DNA from 2 places in the Oceanobacillus caeni genome. Region 2 is predicted to be linked to the other one. Evidence: a T-box and tRNA genes for the amino acid it is inferred to sense, from the RefSeq annotation. Region 2 holds a T-box; the other holds one or more tRNA genes.

Region 1 (7,884 bases), on a different contig from region 2:
TGAGAACTTTGCAACTTGAATGAATAGCTTTCTTTCATTGCCGTATTCGATATTTTGGTTTTGGTTAATAAATGATACTCCGCTATTCGATATCCTGGATATGCAGTTTCAACCACGTGTAGCAAGCGTGCCCCCCACCCTTCCATTTGCGAATCGGAGGCCGGGATAATTTCGACATTTAATACTCCAACGTTCGGATTGACTCCTAATGCTTCAAACGCATTACGGTGAATATTTAATCTATTAGGTGGATAATCTTCCACCTCGTCCACTACCTTTACAACGACTTCCCTCCCATATGGCGCCTGTATATTTCTTAATCTTATAAATTGACCACATCGATAAGGAGAATTTCTTGCGACAGCTACAGTCATATAATTGTTTTCTGACCAAGGCATTTCACATTTCGTCACTGGCCCTCCATAAGTCCAAGTAACTTGACCATGAACCGGTTGTCTTTCATCATAAGCAAATGCAGTGTTTCTTTCATATGGTAATTCGGGTTGATATGGAAAGGAATTCACGTAATAAGGCAAATAATAAAAATAATATGGAAACATTCGTATTCCTCCTGTTTATAAGGTAAAAACAATTAATTCGTTATCTGTAAAAGCCGATTATAAACCGTTTAGATGGATAAAAGCCTTCATGATAACATATTACCCAGGAGGTAAACTGGTGACTATTCTATATAGTTTATGTACAAAAAGACGCCCATACGTCAATAGTATAGGCGCCTTCGATATATTTGTGGCGAAAGAACTAAGTGTTCACATCACTTATTTCATTATCTTTCGACTTACACAAATCAGCTCATCGCATTTCTAGAATAACATATATTCCTTTATTTAACCATTGGAAAATTAACCTAAATAGTAAGAGGTTGTTCAAAAAGGCCGGTAAAAATGACATGCCGCTGTGTAGGGACAACGTTACAACAAATCTTTACGGCGGAACGAGTAATCTTAGTCCCAGGACGTTGTGTTCTTAGCCGACCCATTCCTTTTTATCATCCTTTTTGAACACACCTTACAATACTTTATCTAAAAATTCCTTTGTTCTACCTGATGTCGGGTTTGAGAAGATGACATCTGGGCGACCCTCCTCCATAATAATCCCTTCATCCATAAATAAAACACGGTCTGCTACTTCTCTTGCAAAACCCATCTCATGTGTCACAACAACCATCGTCATTCCTTCTATAGCAAGTTGCCTCATTACCTCAAGCACTTCCCCAACTAATTCAGGATCGAGCGCCGAAGTTGGTTCATCAAATAACATCAATTTGGGTTCCATCGCAAGTGCCCTAGCGATCGCAACACGTTGCTGTTGTCCCCCTGATAAAGATGATGGATATTTATTGGCTTTATCTGATAAACCTACCTTCTTAAGTAACTTTAGTCCACGTTCCTTCGCTTCATTTTTAGAGATTTTTCGAACCTTCATTGGAGCGAGCATAATATTTTCTATAACCGTCTTATGCGGGAACAGATTAAATTGCTGGAATACCATCCCCACTTCTGTTCGAACCATATTAATGTTTGTTTTTTTATTTTTTAAATTGAAGCCATCTACAGTCACCTGTCCACTCGTGATAGACTCTAACATATTTAAACAACGTAAAAATGTACTTTTTCCAGATCCACTTGGCCCAATAACACAAACAACTTCAGAGGATTGAATCTCACAATCTATTCCTTTTAACACTTCATGATCCCCAAAACTTTTGTGTAAATTTTCTACTTTAATCATTGTACATCCAACCTCTTTTCAATCATTCGTAATATATACGATAATGTTAAGGTAATAATTAAGTAAAAGACTGCAACCGTTGTATAAATTTCGACTGCATTAAAATAGTTAGATGCAATTAATCTTCCTTGAAACATTAATTCCGGAACAAGAATAACAGATAAAAGGGAAGTATCTTTAATACTAATAATAAATTGATTTCCTAGTGGAGGGATCATTCGTTTAAATGCTTGAGGCCACACAATATAACGCATCGTTTGATTGTGGGTTAAACCAAGTGATCGTCCTGCTTCTACTTGTCCTTTCGCAATGGACTGGACCGCACCACGTACAATCTCGGCAATATAGGCTCCTGAGTTAACAGCGATCACGATAATTCCAGCTGTCACGGATGCCATATTATATCCAGTTATCAGTGGTAACGCAAAGAAAATCCAAATTGCTTGTACAAGTACAGGTGTCCCTCGGATGACTTCAATATATATGGATGAAATACCATAAAATATTTTATTTTTTGATATACGTCCAAGCCCAAATATAGCTCCTAATACAAAACCGATAATAAGTCCTATGATTGAAATTAGTAATGTATAATAAAGACCTGTGCCAAGTTCTGGCAAAAAGTCAATCACACCAGCCCAATTAAATCTACCTTCCATATTCACACCTCTTAAAGTAAAAATAAGACTTATCTAGTACGAGATAAGCCCTATTTTAGATTTTTCAATTGAAGCGTACCTCTTTTATTATTCTTGTTTTGCACCAAACCAAGTTTCATAGATTTCGTCATATGTTCCATTTTCCTTTAGTGTTGCAAGTGCATCATTAATTGCAGTAACTAATTCTTCCTTACCTTTCGTAACCGCGATCCCATAGTCTTCTGCTTGATATAGTTCACCAACCGCTTTTAATTTTTCTCCTGTTGTATTAATGTAATAGTTTACGTTTGGCGCATCATATAGAATGGCATCTGCACTTCCATTTTCCACCGCTAAATATGCTTGATCTAGTTGTTCATATTCTTTAGACTCTGCACCATCAATATTATCTTTAATAAATTGTGAACTTGTTGATCCCATACGTGTTGCAACTATTTTTCCTTCTAAATCCTCAATACTTTGAATCTCATCATTATCCTTTGCAACCCCAATTTGTAAACCGGATTCATAGTAAGGATCACTATAATCAATGACTTGTTTTCTATCTTCTGTAATACTAATTCCAGCTATAGCAATATCAAATTGACCAGTTTGAAGACCCGGAATAACTCCATCAAAGTTTGTTGTTTCTAAATTGATTTCAAATCCAGCTTCTTCAGCGATAGCTTTAATTAACTCAATATCAAATCCGGTATATTCTCCATCCTCACCTTTAAATTCGAATGGAACAAAAGATGTATCACTAACAACGGTATACGTGTCTTCTAATTCACTTTCATTAGAACTAGCCTCTCCATCCGTATTAGCTGTTTCTTCCCCATTGTTTGCCTCTTCTCCTTCATTACTTGAAGTAGCATCATTCCCACCACACGCTGCAAGGAATAGAACAAACATTAGGGAAACCAATAATGTTAAAATTAATTTCCACTTACTTCCTCCCAATTAATAGACCCCCTTATTTTATCTCTTATCTCATTTATATAACCAATCCGGAAAACTAATACCAATAAATTTTAAGAATCCTATTTATACTTCTGATTTTGAAATAGCTTTAGTTATTGAGATTAAGTACTAATATTCTTTAAAAAATAATAGACCGTATATCACGGACAAAATACCACTACTTCTTGCTTCAAACGTTCGTGAGAGTCCTTGTCACGTACAAAACACCGCTGCTATTTGCTTCAAACGTCCGTGAGTGCCCTTGTCACGGACAAAACACCGCTGCTTTTTGCTTCAAACGTCCGTGAGAATGCCTATTCATAAAAAAAGCAGAAGCAAATTCTTTTACGAATTGCTCTGCTATTCTGGTTGGGTTCATTATGTAATTTTCATTACTCTATTTGTGTTTCATACTTCAAAGGAAAAGCCCGTTAAGCCAAAAACGAAGCGCCTTATCTTTCTTTTCTAATGAAGTTCCCCTTCAAAAGGATACACTCCTATACTTTTTGCTTCATCATAATAGTCTGTAATGATAGTATCTAGAATTTCTTCTACACTTTTTCCTTCCGTGTCGATTCCAAGTGTATTAGCTGCTTGCAATACTTTTGCTTCCTGTACCTCCTTTGCCAATTCTCGCAACTCTTTTCCATCTGCATGAATTTCAAGAGCATCTGCTTCTTGCTTTATTTTCTTCTCCATGATTATCTTTTTAAGTTCTTTACTTCCCTTATCTTTAGTCGGAATTCCTAATTCTTCTGCTTCCTGTTTTATATCGGCTTCATAAACCATCTTGGCGAGTGTTTTAGAATCCGTATCATCAGATTTAATTCCTAGTTCTTCCGCTTTCTTTACTATTCTCGCTTGATGAACTTTTTTCTTTATATCTTCCATACTCGTATCTTCCAGCTCTATTTCTACTTCCATTTCTTCAGCAGCATTCATTATTAAAGCTTCCTGAACCTCAGCTTTTAATGTTTCCATATCTTTATCTTCTATCTCTATTCCAAGCTCTTTCGCATGTAACTTTACCATCGAATCGGAGAGAAAATGTCCATCCCCTCTTTTTTCTTCCATTTTATGTTCTGTTCCCAAAACAGATTCAATAAAAGGATGATTGGATTCTGCAGAGGCAAACGGAACCGCCCACAAACCTAGTACCGCCAAACTGGTTAATAAAATTAAATACCTATTCAATTTACTCACCCCTAAATGTATTTTCATGAAGTAGTATGCCCTAGAAGAAAATGAAAATGTATTTATTAAGGGATAAATAAAAAAACGCTGGGATCATAAAAAAATCCAAGCGTTCCAATCATCTTTCAATCTATTAATAAGAAGTCTCTAATTCAACTGTTCTTTCAACCCATTTTATATATTCATCCATCACAGAATCAATAAATTGAATGGTACCCCCGTCCGTTAAATTACCATGTTCATCCACTTTTTGATGTATGGAGCCTACATAAACTTCATTTCCTGGTAATATTCTTGTTGAAACATTTTTAGCATTTAAGATTTCGCGAAGGTGTAGTTGAGCTTTCACGGTACCTAATGCTCCTATGGATGCCCCAACAATCATTGCTGGTTTATTCACTAAGACCGGTTCCACTCTTGAAAACCAATCGATAGCATTCTTTAAGACAGCTGGAATGGAGGCATTATATTCAGGAGTGGCAAATAAAATACCGTCACTTTCTTTTATCTTTTCCCTTAATATCTTCACAAGTTCAGGCGGATTTAATTCTTCATCCTCATTAAAGAAAGGAAGTTCGTTTATAGGAAGAATCTCGATTTCTACTTTATTCGAATATCTTTCTTGCATATACCGAACTAATTTCATGTTATAAGACTCTCTCCGAACACTTCCGACCATTGCTACTATTTTCATACATTTAATCCTCCATATGTATATTCATTCTTATATTAATTATAAATCTATTATTCCAAAGAATCCCCTCAACATCAAGTGACGTTTGTTTCACATAATGGATAATTCTTCTAGTCTTTAGGAAATTTAAAATTTAAATCTTCAAACATTTATTCAAAGACTTGAACTAATAATTAAAAAGGATTATTATTTTTAGTGTACTTTTTAAACTTTCGCTATTTGCTGGTGTAGCACAGTTGGTAGTGCACTTCACTCGTAATGAAGGGGTCGGAGGTTCGAGTCCTCTCACCAGCATTAACCTTAAACCCTGACATAGAGCGATTCTTGAGATACCTCGAGAATTGCTCTTTTACTTTTTCTAAATGCAAATGCCGACCATTTTGACTGCGAAACGATATTAACCAGACAAATAAAGTAGAAAAGCCAGGAAATTTATAGGCTAGAGTTCTCCAAACTCTAGCCCTTGATCTACCAAACCACAACTCAAAAAACCGTCTGTTTTAGAAATATCTATTGCAGCAATGACAAAATTCCCTTTTATTTCTCTTACCATGATAGATAGGTCCAAAGTGGTCATTATGATGGTGACATCTTCTACGTCTATCATCATGATGGTGACATCTTCTACATTCATCATCATGACGGTTCCATCCTCCACGTCTATCATCGTGGTGGTGACATCCTCTACGTTCATCATGATGGTCCCATTCTCTACATCTATGATGGTGATGGTGTTCCCTACAGCAAGAACTATGACGATGTCTACCTGAATCGTGATAACACATATAATCCCCTCCCTTCTCGTTATTAGCATACGTATACTTGAAAAAAAAGCTTGGACTGGTCACGTAGTTATTTACATCATTTTTAGCTTTTCAGGCTTTTATTCTTATTTTTAGGTGTAAAAGAATACAGTTACTCCTTTTTTTGTGTAATGTTTTTGCTACCGCTGTATAAACCTGTTGCTGATAAACCAAGCATCAACCCAATGATAATTCTTTGTTTTATTTCTGTATCGAGATAAAGTAATCCAAAAAGCAGCCCGACACCTACAGCGACAAAAGGGGAATATTTTACAGGTAACCCCCCTCGCTTAAATAACTCAACAACCCCTAGTATAAGTGGAATAATCGCAATGTCATAAACTTCAAACAATGTAGACCCCTCCTTTCCTAATACGTTCTTTATATAATATTCAGTTGACAATCTTTTGTATGGACAGGTTAAAAAAATAAAGAGCACTTGCAAACTGAACTGCAAGTGCTCTTTATTACTATATATAAAATCAAAATATTATTTTACTGATAATACTGGATACCCTAAATCTCGAATAACGCCTTCAATTTCTTTTGCTTTAATTTTACCTTCATCATATTGTGTTTCCACCATTTTTGAACTAAAAGATACATTGGCTGAATAAATTCCTTTTGTGGTATTAAGCGTATCCTCAATATTAGTGATACAAGATGGGCATGTTAATGGTTCTAGTTCAAAGATTGCTTTATGCAAATTAGTTTCCCCCTAAGAATTAATCAACTTGATTTTAACCCTTTTCACTGTAAAAATGTACCTTAATATTAAGATGTCATAAATTGTTCACAATTATGATAAACTCTAACATACCAACGTTTTATTAGTGCGAAAATTGTAAATTTCCAGTAAGACTTGAAATGTTTTTCTTAAAGAGAATTAAGTTGTAAAATTAGTCTAGGAAGAATAATTTATGTTGGTAAGGAAGTGGAAAATGAAACAAATTTATAGCGACATTATACAGTTTCGAGGGAGTCATTATGACTTTGGACTTATGCAAGGAAAACAATTAAAGGATTCTTTTATTGTTAAAAACCGTAAAAAGGCTTGGAAATTAAGAGAACCTAAATTTCGAATCGATCCATCAGACACGCAACGAATTCTAAATGAGTTTGCCCCTGGAATTTGGGAAGAACTCGAGGGATTACATGATGCGTTAGAGGAACCAATAGAATCTATTTTAAGAGATTATGGTGGCTATCGGGTAGAAATAGAAAAAAGTGGTTGCTCGATTTTTACAGGAAAGGATTTCATGGTCCGTAACTATGATTATCATCCTAAAACCTATGAAGGAAGATATAGCTTTTTCCAACCTTATGATGATGGTTTTGCCACGGTTGGTCCACAGCAACGAGTTACTGGGAGAATGGATGGAATGAATGAAAAGGGGCTCGCCTTAGGTTATAATTCTATCCAAAGAAAAAAACCAAAAGATGGATTTGTTTGCCACATGATTAGCAGAATGGTATTAGAAAACTGCGCAAATGTAGATGAAGCAATAGCAATGCTAAAAGAAATTCCCCATCGTCATTCTTTTAGTTACATCGTTCTTGATAAAAAAGGAGAAGCATATATCGTTGAGGCAAGTCCCAGGTCTGTGCAAATTCGTCAATCGAATATGTGTACGAATCATTTTGAACTGCAAAAATCCGAAAATAAACGCTACCTAGATGATTCCTACCGTCGATTAGAAGCTATGAAAAAACATCAAAATCAAGCAACAGATGTTTATCAAGCATTTCGAATGATGAACGATACGGATAAAGGAGTGTTCTCTAAGGAGTATAAAAATTGGGGAGGTACGATCCATACTTCAACCTACCAACCTAATGA
Region 2 (7,884 bases):
TTCCACAGTGAATAGATGGTTTTTCTAGTTGCAAAAGATTCATAAACATTATATACTTCTCATGTTACGATTTGAAAACGAAATGATGTTTTCTGCTTAAAGGGTTAGGACCTCATCCGTACTAACTTTCCCCCGTGGCAGAAAATAAAATAAAAGAAGTTTCTAATGTCTTAAGGGGGAATGTAGTAATGGATACAATGGGAAGACACGTAATAGCTGAACTATGGGGATGCAATATAGACAAATTAAATGATATGGGGTTAATCGAACGTATTTTTGTAGATGCTGCTTTAAAAGCAGGGGCAGAGATTCGTGAAGTTGCCTTTCATAAATTTGCGCCACAAGGTGTTAGTGGTGTCGTGATTATTTCGGAATCCCATTTAACGATTCATAGCTTTCCAGAACATGGATATGCAAGTATTGATGTATTTACTTGTGGAGATATTATTGATCCGAATGTTGCAGCAGATTTTATTGCTGAAGCGTTGGAATGTAAGTCTTATGATCGTGTGGAGATACCGCGGGGAATGGGCCCAATAAAAGAAAAAGACTTTGAAAAAGTATATTAATCATAATAAGTTAATCGAAAATCCGATTTTAAATAAGAATAAAAGGGCTGACTCTTCACGTCAGCCCTTTAATTATGTAATTCACTATTACTTTTTTTGTTAGAGGAAATTGTTAAAACGTGTTACAATATAGGGTAAACAATAGGTCGGGGAGAATGGATATGTCGATTAATAGCAAATTTCGTACTTTTTTTGGTAACCATTTAGAAACGGGTGAGGATCGCTTAGATAAGTCATTGAAAACACGTTATTATAAAGCAATGAAAGATAAGGTTTTTCAAACGCTTGAAAACTTCTTTCAAGCTAGTTCTGAATTCGAAATAAATTCTTTATCAAAAGAACGTGGGGAAATGAGTGTTATTACAAAAAAAGGAAAAAGAGCTTTTATTGTAGTAACAGTCATTATGGTAAGCCCTAATAAAACTGCTGTTGATTTTTCGGTATCTTTAGATTCCGCGATTCCATTGAATTTTGGATATATTACTAAATTAATTAATCGACTATATGATAATTTAAATAAAGAGTTACCGCAACTTTAAATACACCAAGTTTGATAACGATGAATGGGGTTGTAAGGATGAAGTGTCCCAACTGTCAATATAAAAACACAAAAGTTTTTGATTCGCGTCCCACTGATGAAGGAAGATCCATACGTAGACGCCGAGAATGTGAAAACTGTAATTATCGTTTCACTACTTTTGAAAGAATGGAAGAGCCACCTTTAATTGTTGTGAAAAAAGATGGAGTAAGACAAGAATTTTCAAGAGATAAATTAATAAGGGGATTAATAAGGGCTTGCGAAAAAAGACCTGTTCCGTTAGAAAAAATTGAATCAATTGCTTTAGATGTTGAAAAAGAATTGAGAAATGCAGGTTATTCTGAAGTAGATAGTAAGGATGTTGGCGAGAAAGTGATGGATCGCTTGGCGGAAATAGATGAAGTTGCTTATGTAAGGTTTGCTTCTGTTTATCGTCAATTTAAAGATATCACTGTATTTTTAGAGGAATTAAAAGACCTTATTAACGTTGACAGGAAAAATGAATAAAGAGTACTACATAGATAAGGGTGAGAAGATTTGAACTTTATTGGACAAATATTACCGGTTGATGGGTACTATGTATTATTAAAGGATCAATTAACCGCTGATTATACAACATCATTAACTCATCTGTATCAACCGTTAATAGGGATGCAAGCAGTTATGCTGTATCAAACTCTTTTACATGAATTAGAATTCCAGAAAGATTCTCCACAAACACATCATACGTTAATGAATTATTTAAACATTCCTTTGGATGAACTATATAAAGCAAGATTAAATTTAGAAGGAATTGGTTTATTAAAGACCTATAAAAAACAATTAGAGCAGTCAACTATGTTTACTTATGAAATACAATGTCCTTTTTCACCTAATGATTTCTTTCATGATGCAATGCTATCTCAATTACTATATCATCAGTTAGGGCATGAGAAGTTTTCTATGCTTAAAAATAGATATAAAGTGACTACTCATGGGGATTTAGGAGAAAATATTACGGCATCCTTTAACGATGTATTTCAAACTTTTACTCCAACGCTAGAAGTTGTAAAACCTATATCTAGTAATGATTTAAATAATGATACAACCAATTCTGTTGATTTGCATTGGATGGAACAAATGTTAAAGCAAAGAATGATCCCAGTTGGACAAGTTTTAACACCTGATAATCGGAAATTAATTTCACAAATGATGGAATTATATGATTTGGATAACTATGAAATAGAAAAATCTATTTTATGGGCATTAAACGAGGAAAACCTCTTAGATTGTGATGAATTCAAAAATGCCTGTCATGATTTATTTAAATCTAAGCATAACAATGCTACTATAAAATTAACGGAAAGAATTACTTTTCCTAAGCAGAAGGAACAAACGGAACCGAAAACCAAAGAGGAAATGTTAATTCAAAAATTAGAAACTATTTCGCCTAAACAGTTGTTAGAAGATTTGTCTGGTGGCCATCAAGCTTCCGAACAGGATATGAAGATTATACGCGATGTCATGACTTCTCAAGGATTACCTTCACCAGTAATGAATGTTCTTATACATTATGTTTTATTACAATCAGATATGAAATTATCCAAAGCCTATTTAGAAAAAATTGCTAGTCACTGGTCACGAGCGAAAATTAAGACTGCAAAAGAGGCAATGGAATTCGCTAAAAAAGAAAGAGATAAATTTCAAAAAACGAATAATAAAAAACAAAATTACAATTATACCAAAAGAAATACAAAGGAAATTATTCCGGATTGGTTTAAAGAAAGAAAGGGTAATCGTAAGGAAAGTCAAACAGAAAATCCACCAATAAATTCCAAACAACCAATAGTAAACTTAGAAGAAGAAAAGGCAAAATTACATGCTTTGTTAAATCAAAAGCAGAAAAATAATTGATCTCAAGGATGGTTTATATGGAACCTATTCAAAGCTCTTTATCAAAGTGGATGAAAGAGAATAAAAATTTTCAGGAAAATTACACTAAAATAAGGAGTGAAGTTTTAAACGACCCTGAAATTAAGGAGTTTTTATCTTTACATCCAGAAATATCAAATAGTGAACTAAATAAAAGTTTAGTAAAGCTGTATGAATATAAGACCCAATCTAAGCAATGTGATCAATGCAGCTCTTTTAATGAATGTCAAAACATGTTGCAAGGGTACTCGCCTATTCTGCAAGTGGAAAATGGCGAAATTCATCTTGCTTATGAAAAATGTCATAGCCGTATTATGATAGAAAAAGAACAATCTCAACAACAACTTGTTCAAAGTGTCCATGTGCCCAAAGAGATATTACAAGCATCGATAAATAACATTGATGATGATAAAAATCGAAATAACGGGGTTATGGAAATGTTTAATTTTTTACGTGAAGCAAGTAATAAGTTGCCACGTAAGGGTATTTACTTTTATGGACCTTTTGGGGTTGGTAAAACATATTTCCTCGGTGCATTAGCGAATGAGTTAAAGAAAATGAACATCTCATCTATGATTATTTATATGCCAGAGTTTGTCCGCGAAATTAAGTCATCTTTTAAAAATGATACAACAAATGAAAAGATAGAATACTTTAAAAAAGCAGATGTACTTATGTTGGATGATATTGGTGCAGAAATGCAGTCATCTTGGTTTCGGGATGAGATTTTAGGTTCTGTATTACAATACCGAATGATGGAACAGTTACCTGTTTGTTTTACAAGTAATTATAGTTTAGAACAGTTGGAAGGAGTTTTGGCTTCTACTAGGGATGGTGTAGAGAAAGTCAAAGCCGGAAGAATTATCGAACGAATAAGACAAGTAAGTAAAGAAGTGCCAATATATGGAGAAAATAGAAGAAACTAACGTAAACTAGTATGTAAAAGTACTAGTTTTTCCTTTTTGGCAGTAAGAAAAATACTAGTTTCTGTGGTTTAATCATTTTTTTACACCTTTGTCCATATAATGTAACAGTTTGATTGTGGATGAGGGTGATGGTATTTGCTTGGGGTATATTTTGAATCAGAAAAAGAAGTACTAATATTTTGTGAAAAATTATTCCAACGTGATAAAAATATTGAATTGCATTGGAAACATCAAGAAGAATGGGGGATTCTTCTCCAAATTGAATCAGAAATACATGATTGCAAATTCGTAAATGTAATGGCGAAATTGATGGCTGAAGTATTCATTGGACATCGATTAGGAAACATGATTAAAGACATTATTAAGAAAAAATATTATTTTTCAGATTATGAAGAGATAAAAAGGATTCATGAAATAACAAATTGGATATTGTCAGGGAATAATGCTGAAAGTTTTCTGCACCTAGAAAGAACTGAAAGGGATCACCCGAAGGATTTATTGGAAGGATTATTTTTAAATCATATAAAAGATACAGATACTATACATTATGATTCCATCGTAAAGTTTGGGCTAAAAGAATTCAGGAATGAAATGATTGATTATGTAGGACTAGCGATAGACGAATATAAGAGAGAAGAAGAACATCAAGCGTTTATTAACTCTTTACGCACATATATTAGCCAAAAGGATCCTGGAATTCCAGTCATTCATATTTTACAAGGTAGTTCATTTTCCTTTTATTCAGAAGATGGAGAAGTCCTTTCAAAAATGGATTTACAAACTTTAATGCAGAAAGAACCCTTATACCTATTTGGATTAGATGAAACTGAAATGAATTTATCGCCACTAATTGCGATGGCGCCAGAGAAAGTAAAAATCTACGGTGATGATCCCGCCGAACCAAAAACATTAACCGTCATTAATGTTTTCCAAGAAAAAGCGGAATTCCAACCTACTCGAGAATTTCCTTTTTATAATATGAAAAACCAATAGCACTTGCAATTATAATTTTATAGAGCTATAATACACTTTAGATTCATTATTGAAGTTAAAAGTTACGATAAGGACATGATTATTTTGGATACATATAGATTAGAGAGGGAAGTCGTTTGGCTGAAAGCTTCCTCTATAGGCCTGAATAATTACCACCTTTGAACTCTTTTCCAGAAGTTATAGTAAGGAATAGCGTATCATCTGCGTTAAAGATGTAGAGCCGCTAATTTTAGCGGGAACTAGGGTGGAACCACGAACTATTATACTACGCTCGTCCCTTTTGCGTTATGCAATTGGGATGGGCGTTTTTTAATTTAATATATGTTTACAGATAGAAAGGAGCAAGCAACATGGCAGAAGAAATTAAAATAATATTTCCAGATGGTAATGAAAAAGGATTTCCAATTGGAACAACTGGTGAGGAGATTGCAGCATCCATTTCTCCAGGATTAAAGAAACAAGCTATAGCTATTAAATTAGATGGTGAACAAGTAGATTTAAGACGCGAACTTGATCGTGGTGGGAAAATAGAAATCTTAACTTATAAAAATAATGAATCTATAGATATCATGCGCCATTCCACAGCACATTTAATGGCTCAAGCGATTAAACGATTATATAAAGACGTTCAATTTGGTGTTGGACCTGTAATTGATGAAGGATTTTATTATGATTTAGACATGGAATATAAAATCACCCCAGAGGATCTTCCTAAGATCGAAAAAGAAATGAAACGTATTGTCGATGAGAATCTTGAAATTAAGCGAGTAGAAGTTTCACGTGAAGAAGCGAAAGAACGTTTTCGCGAAATTAATGATGAACTGAAACTTGAATTAATTGATGATATTCCAGAAGGGGAACAAGTGACTATTTATGAGCAAGGTGAATACTTTGATCTATGTCGAGGAATTCACGTTCCTTCCACAAGTAAAATTAAAGCATTTAAACTTTTAAGTATTTCAGGAGCTTACTGGCGTGGGGATAGCAATAATAAGCAGCTTCAACGTATTTATGGAACTGCATTTGAAAAACAAAGTCAATTGGACGAGTATCTTCATATTTTAGAAGAACGTAAGGAACGTGATCATCGTAAGCTAGGTAAAGAATTAGGGATTTTTACCGTCTCTCAAAAAGTTGGACAAGGTCTACCGTTATGGCTTCCTAAAGGGGCAACTATTCGTCGTACAATCGAACGTTATATTGTGGATTTGGAAGAACGTTTAGGATATGATCACGTTTATACACCTGTACTGGGGAGTAAGGAGCTATATGAGACAAGTGGACATTGGGATCATTATGATGATGATATGTTCCCACCGATGGAAATGGATAATGAAACATTAGTATTGCGTCCAATGAATTGTCCACATCATATGATGGTATTTAAAAATCAACTATGGAGCTACCGTCAATTACCAGTAAGAATTGCAGAACTTGGAACGATGCATCGTTATGAAATGAGTGGTGCGTTAGCGGGACTTCAACGTGTTCGTGCAATGACTTTAAATGACGCTCATATCTTCGCTAGACCAGATCAATTAAAAGAAGAATTTACTCGTGTTGTAGAATTAATTCAACATGTATATAAAGACTTTGGAATTGAAGATTACTATTTCCGTCTTTCTTATCGTGATCCAGAGGATAAGGAAAAATATATTGACGACGATGAAATGTGGGAAAAAACACAATCCACTTTAAAACAAACAATGGACGACTTGAATTTGGATTATGTGGAAGCAGAGGGAGAAGCAGCATTCTATGGTCCAAAATTAGATGTACAAGTTAAAACTGCTTTAGGTAAGGATGAAACATTATCTACTGTTCAATTAGATGTTTTATTACCTGAGCGATTTGATTTATCTTATATTGGTGAAGACGGGAAAGAACATCGTCCTGTTGTTATTCACCGCGGTGTCGTTTCTACTATGGAACGTTTTGTTGCATTCTTAATTGAAGAATATAAGGGTGCTTTCCCAACTTGGCTTGCCCCAGTACAAGTGAAAGTAATCCCTGTTTCTCCGCAGATTCATTTAGATTATGCGAAGGAAGTTGCGGATAAATTAAGAAGACAAGGTGTTCGTATTGAAGTGGATGAAAGAGATGAGAAAATCGGCTATAAGATTCGTGAAGCACAAACTCAAAAAATACCTTTCATGCTCGTTTTAGGTGACAAAGAAATTGAAAATAATGCCGTAAATGTTCGTCGTTATGGAGAACAAAAATCAGAAACAATTTCCTATGAGGATTTTGAAAATCTTATTCAAAAGGAAATTACAGAACGCAAATTACGTAATAAATAAAGAAGACTTCCATCAAGTTGGGCTTTTCTTTCATCCCCACTGATGGCTAGTCGTACTTATCGGACCTTTACGGGCTGCTCGTCTAGGTGCGATAAATGCAATGGTAGGCCAAGTATGTATTTACACATACTTGGCCTTTGTCGTGAAATATGGTAAAATATGATTAATATCATTCGACTGAGAAAAATATTTGACTAGGTTTCTTAAGTGTGATATACTTTAAAAGTTGAAAATTAAATGATCTCAAAGACAAGTAGAAGCACCCGCTTCTCACCTGTTCGACGCACGTTTCGTGTAGTTGACTGGTTCCAAATTTATTATGTGTAATTGGAATGTGTGGGTGTATTACCGACACTTTTTTTCATGTATGAAGACTTGTCAAATAGATCAGTATCGAAAAAACTTTGGAGGTGTCTGACTATTAGCAAAGATATGAACGTCAATGAAAAGATTCGTGCAAGAGAAGTACGACTTATCGATTCAAATGGGGATCAACTTGGTGTGAAAACACGTCAAGAAGCGTTGGAGATTGCGCAAACTAGAAACTTGGATTTAGTTTTAGTTGCTCCAAATGCCAAACCGCCTGTATGTCGAATTATGGACTATGGGAAATATCGTTATGAGCAACAGAAAAAGGAAAAAGAAGC

Evidence for each region. The T-box of region 2 lies ahead of thrS (threonine--tRNA ligase). A T-box ahead of a tRNA ligase gene usually reads a tRNA of that ligase, here a tRNA-Thr.
Region 1: it encodes a tRNA-Thr, which carries the amino acid that the T-box ahead of thrS (threonine--tRNA ligase) is inferred to sense. The anticodon was not compared.

The regions. Positions count from the first base shown of each region.
Region 1 is NZ_JBHTKV010000017.1:469-8,352, forward strand. It holds gene ACFQ18_RS12235 (hypothetical protein) at 1-560, opposite strand, end outside; gene ACFQ18_RS12240 (amino acid ABC transporter ATP-binding protein) at 1,030-1,752, opposite strand; gene ACFQ18_RS12245 (amino acid ABC transporter permease) at 1,749-2,411, opposite strand; gene ACFQ18_RS12250 (transporter substrate-binding domain-containing protein) at 2,499-3,353, opposite strand; gene ACFQ18_RS12255 (hypothetical protein) at 3,819-4,547, opposite strand; gene ACFQ18_RS12260 (NADPH-dependent FMN reductase) at 4,681-5,241, opposite strand; tRNA gene ACFQ18_RS12265 (tRNA-Thr) at 5,463-5,535, shown strand; gene ACFQ18_RS12270 (hypothetical protein) at 5,681-6,055, opposite strand; gene ACFQ18_RS12275 (hypothetical protein) at 6,157-6,396, opposite strand; gene ACFQ18_RS12280 (heavy-metal-associated domain-containing protein) at 6,535-6,750, opposite strand; gene ACFQ18_RS12285 (C45 family autoproteolytic acyltransferase/hydolase) at 6,986-7,884, shown strand, end outside.
Region 2 is NZ_JBHTKV010000002.1:124,856-132,739, reverse strand. It holds gene speD (adenosylmethionine decarboxylase) at 189-569, shown strand; gene ACFQ18_RS03145 (hypothetical protein) at 731-1,108, shown strand; gene nrdR (transcriptional regulator NrdR) at 1,147-1,614, shown strand; gene ACFQ18_RS03135 (replication initiation and membrane attachment family protein) at 1,645-3,000, shown strand; gene dnaI (primosomal protein DnaI) at 3,018-3,944, shown strand; gene ytxC (sporulation protein YtxC) at 4,080-4,937, shown strand; T-box leader at 4,993-5,219, shown strand; gene thrS (threonine--tRNA ligase) at 5,288-7,237, shown strand; ribosomal protein L20 leader region at 7,483-7,604, shown strand; gene infC (translation initiation factor IF-3) at 7,670-7,884, shown strand, end outside.